Linked DNA regions of Prochlorococcus marinus XMU1411. Each later gene encodes a partner of the first gene's protein in a complex. Links are inferred from orthologs where the notes say so. Each region holds a gene or a part of one and is shown in the gene's direction. Other genes may lie near its edges.

Region 1 (2,909 bases):
TTTGTGTAGGTCTTGAAAGTTATAATCAACTTCACAAAACAATTGAACAAATTAAATCAATGGCAGATGTTTTAGATATTGCCAGAGTTGGACAAAGTTAATTTTAAAATAAGATCAAACTAACTTTTACTTTTTATCTTGTAGATAAAGAAAACAATACTGCCGCAAATAAAAGCCAGTAAAATACCTACACAAGATGAACCTAATAGTAATTTTAGGGAAAAAATTCTACCTTGTTTCCATAAGTCATCAATAACTAAACTTTTTTCAAGAAGTTTATTAGAAGAATTATTTAAAAAAATCGAACCAACTTTATAGTTAAAATAATAAAGTGGAATATAAGTAAAAGGGTTGCTAATCCATGTACCAATTGCAGCTAGAATAATATTTCCCTTGGCTATTTTCGCTAAAAATACCCCTATTAAAGTCTGAAACCCAAAAAAAGGAAAACAGCCACTAAATACCCCTATAGCTAAACCTTTAGCATTAAAGAAAGGACTTCCATTCTGATTCCTAAATAATGATAGAATTTTCTTATAGGTAATATCTCTTTTAAATCTCATTCAGAAAGAAAATTTCAAAATTCTTGATAATCTTACTTAATTATCCATAACAAAGCGAGAGATGGATTCGATAGTTACTACAGAAGATACGATAGCCGCAATTGCTTCAGCTATAAGTATAGGGAAAGGAGGAGTTGCAATAATAAGAGTATCAGGGAAAGACTCAATAAATTCTTGCAAAAAGATTGTTAAAACTAAATCTAAATATGCATGGGAATCACATAGAGTTTTTCATGGTTTTATTCAGGAAAATAAACAAAATAAATTTATAGATGAGGTTTTAATTTTAGTAATGAAATCACCTAATAGCTTCACAGGAGAGGATGTTGTTGAACTTCATTGCCATGGAGGAATTATCATAGTGAATAAAGTTCTAAAGAGATTATTATCTAGTAATTCTAGAGTTAGACTTGCAAACCCAGGAGAATTTAGTCAAAGAGCTTTTCTTAATGGAAAAATAGACCTTACTCAAGCCGAGTCGATTAATCAATTAATTAATGCAAGCAATACAAAATCAGCAGAGTTAGCTTTTAGTGGGCTTCAAGGAGAAATAAAGAAAAAAATTAATGATATTAAAAATGACCTTATAAATCAACTTTGCGAAATAGAAGCGAGAGTTGATTTTGAAGAAGAGTTTACAAATTTTGATTACACCAAATATCTAAAAAACATTAAAAAAGTAAAAGAAAAAATAGAATTACTAATAGAAAATGCCAAAAGAAATTCATATATTCACAATGGAATATCCATTGCGCTTATAGGTAAAACAAATGTTGGCAAAAGCTCTTTATTAAATTTACTTGCAAAAAAAGAGAAAGCAATCGTAACTAATATTCCTGGAACAACTAGAGATGTTATTGAAGTTAATTTAACTATTAATGATATTCCAATGAAAATAATTGATACTGCTGGAATAAGAGAAACTCATGAACAAATTGAAAGTATAGGAATTAAAAAAAGTTTTGGAAAAATTAAAGAGTCAGATTTTATAATTTATATTTATAGTCTTGAAGAAGGATTTAATGAAGAAGACAAAAAAATAATAGAAAAAATCCCCAAAGAAAAATTAATTACTATTTTGGGCAATAAAAAAGATTTAATTGATTGCAAAAATATTAATTCAAATGAGTTAAAAAATACAATTCTCATGAGCATTAAGAATAATAATGGTGAAAGATTATTAATCGACACAATCATAAAAAAATGTGGATTAAAACAAGTAGAAAATATCAATATATTTTTAAACGAAAGACATCTAACAAATTTGTCTGCTTGCCTATCTAATTTAAATGATACTGATGAAATCATTAAAAATAAATTGCCATTTGATTTATTATCAATAGAACTGAGAGACGGAATTCAAAACTTATCTAAAATAACTGGTCAAGAATTAACAGAGGAACTCCTAGATAATATTTTTTCTAAATTTTGTATTGGTAAATAAATTTGAGTTAAATTACATAGTGATCTATAGTTAATTCTCTAACTTCAGTTGAATTTTTATTAATTAATTATTTTTTAGTTTAGTGGATTTAAATACTCCAATAATAAGTAAGATCATTGATAATTGGATCGATGAAGATATAGGTAGAGGAGATCTTACAAGTCCCTCTATTACAGAAGAGAATGGTAATGCATATTGGATTGCAAAAGAGGAGGGTATATTTTGTGGGGTTGAAATTATAAAAGAAATTTTTAAAAAAATTGATTTAAAAATCAGTTCAAAATTTAATATCTCTGATGGAGATAAATTTGTTAAAGATCAAAAACTCTTAGAAATATATGGACCTTCAAAAAGTTTACTCGCTACTGAAAGGATCAGCTTAAACATAGCAATGCATTTATCTGGAATATCAACATATACAAAGAATCTCATAGATAAATTAGAAGGCACAAATATAAAATTAGCAGATACTAGGAAAACGACTCCTGGCTTAAGAATATTTGAAAAATATGCATTCAAATGCGGAGGTGGAGTGAATCATAGAATGGGATTATACGATGCTGCCATGATCAAAGAAAATCATATTGCATGGACAGATAATCTTAAGAATGCAGTACAAAAAATTCGCCTAAATTCGCCTTTTACAACTCATATCATAATTGAAGCTGAAAATATCGAACAGGCAAAAGAAGCAGTATTAGCAGGAGCGGATAGTGTCTTATTAGATGAACTTAGTCCTGAAACAATCAAAAAAAGCGTTCAAGAATTAAGAGATTTATCAATTAATAGCCTAAAAAAAGAAGTCAATAAAAATTTGATAATAGAAGTTTCTGGAATAAACCCTAAAGAAATTAGTAAATATCTAATAAAAGGTATTGATTTGATTTCAACAAGTTCTTCTA
Region 2 (3,485 bases), on another replicon or contig:
AAACTTCAATAGTTCTCAATCTGGCTAAAAATGTTGCACAATCCCAAGATTTACCTGTGTGTGTATTTAGCCTTGAAATGAGTAAAGAACAGTTGACATATAGATTACTTTCTATGGAAGTTGGAATCGAAAGTGGCAGGCTAAGAACAGGAAGATTACAGCAAGATGAATGGCCATTACTTGGAGAAGGTATCAATTCACTAGGTCAACTACCAATATTTATTGATGACAAGCCTAACTTAAGTGTTTTAGAGATGAGATCTCTGTGCAGAAGATTAATAGCTGAACAAAAAAAAGAACTTGGATTAATTGTGATTGATTACCTTCAGTTGATGGAAGGATCAACCCCTGATAATAGAGTGCAAGAACTTTCACGAATAACAAGAGGTCTCAAAAGCATGGCCAGAGAATTAAAAGTACCAGTCGTAGCTTTATCTCAGCTTAGTAGAGGAGTAGAGTCTAGAACGAATAAAAGACCAATGTTAAGCGATCTGAGAGAATCAGGATCTATTGAACAAGATGCAGATTTAGTATTAATGATTTATAGAGATGAATACTATAATCCAGAGACTGAAGATAGAGGGATTACAGAAATCATTGTCACTAAACATAGAAATGGACCCGTAGGAACTGTTAAATTATTATTTGAACCTCAATTTACGAGATTTAGGAATTTAGCTAATTAAATCGATCCTAAAATGCAAGATCATCACTCAACAAATGAATCTTTTGACATCATCGTTATTGGAGGAGGACATGCAGGATGCGAAGCAGCTATAACAACAGCAAAATTAGGATTTTCTACAGCCTTATTTACAATCAATTTAGATAGGATTGCCTGGCAACCTTGCAACCCTGCAGTTGGCGGGCCAGCAAAAAGTCAGTTAGTGCATGAAGTTGATGCATTAGGCGGAATCATTGGAAAATTAGCTGATAAAACAGCTATTCAAAAAAGAATATTAAATGCTAGTAGAGGACCAGCTGTATGGGCATTAAGAGCCCAAACAGACAAAAGAGAATACTCAAAAAAGATGATCGAAATCCTTCAAAATACAGATAATTTATCTTTAAAAGAAGCAATGATTACTGAACTGGATATTGCAAAAACTGAAGAAATTGGATTGAACTCCAAAAAAATCATAAAAAAAAGAATAAAAGGTGTAAAAACATTCTTTGGTAGTTATTATTCAGCTAAATCAGTTATTATTACAGCTGGTACTTTTTTAGAAGGAAGAATATGGATAGGAAATAAATCAATGTCAGCAGGTAGATCGGGTGAACAAGCAGCACAAGGTCTTACTCAAAACTTGCACGAAATTGGTATCAAAACAGAACGGTTAAAAACGGGAACTCCAGCAAGAGTTGATAAAAAGAGTATCATTTTTGATGAATTAGATATTCAACCCAGTACTGCAGCGGATAAATATTTTTCTTTTGATCCAGATATCAAAAATAATATGCCTCAAGTTAGTTGTCATATCACAAGAACAACTTCTAAAACACATCAACTCATTCGAGACAATTTACATTTAACTCCCATTTACGGCGGTTTTATTGATAGTAAAGGGCCAAGATATTGTCCATCAATTGAAGATAAAATAGTTAAATTTGCTGATAAAGAATCACATCAAATTTTCTTAGAACCAGAAGGAATTAATACCCCTGAAATATATGTACAAGGATTTTCTACAGGTTTACCCGAAAATATTCAATTAGAACTTTTAAGAACCTTACCTGGATTAAGTAAATGTAAAATGTTGCGACCAGCATATGCTGTCGAGTATGACTACATACCAGCAACACAGCTCCAAACATCACTTGAAACGAAAGAAATTGAATATTTATTTAGCGCTGGACAAATTAATGGAACTACTGGTTATGAAGAAGCAGCAGCACAAGGATTAGTTGCCGGAGTCAATGCGACAAGAAAACTAAACAAAAAAGATCCAATAATTTTCACTAGAGAAAGCAGCTATATAGGAACAATGATTAATGATTTAATTACCAAAGATCTCAAAGAGCCATACAGAGTTCTCACTAGTAGGAGTGAATATAGGCTAACTCTTAGAGGAGATAATGCAGATAGGAGATTAACCCCATTAGGTTATCAAATAGGGCTTATTGATGAGAAAAGATGGTCGGCCTATCAAGAAAAGATGAAACTCCTTGAAGAAGAGAAATTAAGATTAAATAACACCCGTTTAAAAAATACCGATGAAACATCAAAAAAAATAGAATTAGACACGGGATCAAAAATCAAAGGTTCAACGACTTTGAAAGAACTCTTAAAAAGACCAAACTTTCATTATTCAGATCTAATTAAATATAATTTAACTGAAAAAAATCTAGATTCTTCAATACAAGAAGGTGTTGAAATAGATATTAAATACGAGGGTTACCTTAAAAGACAAAAAAACAACATTGAACAAATAAATCGTCAAAGCTGTAAATCTCTACCTCAAGAAATTAATTATGAAAAGATAGATACATTATCTTTAGAAGCTAGAGAAAATTTGAATAAGATAAAGCCAAAAAATTTTGGTGATGCTTCAAAAATTCCTGGAGTAAGCAAAGCTGATTTAACTGCATTACTTGTTTGGCTAAAAATAAGAGAAATAAAGAATGAAAATGCAAATGTTTTTGCTGAAAAAAAGTTATCATCTTAAAAGCATTCCGTCAGAGCACTGAATAATAAACTTTTTAACTCACCAAAAATTTTATGGGAAGAAAAAGCCTCTACTTTTTTAGTGAAAAATTCATTACCGAAGATTTCAGGTCCATGGAAATTAATGCTGCTTGGGGATGGAAGTCCAACTAGACATTTACAGCTTTTAACTAGTCAAGAGACGAAAATTAAATTAATTTCAATGGAAGTAGATTCTCTATTCATTCAAGAAGGTCCGAAAGAATTAAATCAGTTAGATGGCCCTTTAATAAGAAGACAAGTATGGATTAAAAACAATAATAAATACCTAGCTTGGGCTGAAAGTTGGTGGAATGCAGAACAAGTGAATGAAAATTTAAAAGCCAAAGAAGAACCAATTTGGAAGAATTTGACACAAGATAGATCTGAATTGTTTAGAGAAGTTGATAGAATTTCACTTGTAAATTCAAATTGGTTAGAAGATCAATTTTGTTTTAAAGGCCCATTCTGGTCAAGAAATTATAGATTTTTTCGAGACAAAAAGCCCCTAACAATTATTAGAGAAGTCTTTAATCCACATCTAGAAAGTTTATTGGGTTATTCAGGAATTAAAGAATTTAAGAAACTATACTCTTCTTCTTCTTGATCTGGGGAGATTTCTTGATTTCGATTGACCTTGTTGGTTTGATTGATCTCTTGATGTAGTATTCTCGTTTCCTGAAGCTCTTTGCCATCTTTCAACTTTAAAATCCATTTCATCTGGCCAATCTTCATCTTTAGTCTCTTTCACATAAGGTAATTTTTTTGGCTCAGTTTTCTGTAAGCTTTTTGGTTGCCTTAA

What was found.
Region 2: the proteins of mnmE (region 1) and mnmG are in contact, whole or in part, in a solved structure (PDB 9HIP), measured with the Escherichia coli proteins. The link is inferred for Prochlorococcus marinus XMU1411 from one-to-one orthologs.

Annotation. Positions count from the first base shown.
Region 1 is NZ_JAAORI010000002.1:110,636-113,544, reverse strand. Bases 1-2,815 are described here. They hold mnmE (tRNA uridine-5-carboxymethylaminomethyl(34) synthesis GTPase MnmE), read left to right. Parts: upstream 1-624; coding sequence 625-2,007; downstream 2,008-2,815. Other genes in these bases: nadC (carboxylating nicotinate-nucleotide diphosphorylase), read left to right, coding at 2,090-2,815; HA145_RS01040 (DUF2062 domain-containing protein), read right to left, coding at 120-563; HA145_RS01045 (RelA/SpoT family protein), read left to right, coding at 1-101. In the rest of the region: more of nadC, read left to right, coding at 2,816-2,909. UniProt on the Escherichia coli protein: Exhibits a very high intrinsic GTPase hydrolysis rate. Involved in the addition of a carboxymethylaminomethyl (cmnm) group at the wobble position (U34) of certain tRNAs, forming tRNA-cmnm(5)s(2)U34.
Region 2 is NZ_JAAORI010000006.1:144,379-147,863, forward strand. The notes cover bases 249-3,182. They hold mnmG (tRNA uridine-5-carboxymethylaminomethyl(34) synthesis enzyme MnmG), read left to right. Parts: upstream 249-698; coding sequence 699-2,666; downstream 2,667-3,182. Other genes in these bases: dnaB (replicative DNA helicase), read left to right, coding at 249-686; HA145_RS09330 (chorismate lyase), read left to right, coding at 2,715-3,182. Also shown: more of dnaB, read left to right, coding at 1-248; more of HA145_RS09330, read left to right, coding at 3,183-3,290; HA145_RS09335 (RNA helicase), read right to left, coding at 3,270-3,485. UniProt on the Escherichia coli protein: NAD-binding protein involved in the addition of a carboxymethylaminomethyl (cmnm) group at the wobble position (U34) of certain tRNAs, forming tRNA-cmnm(5)s(2)U34.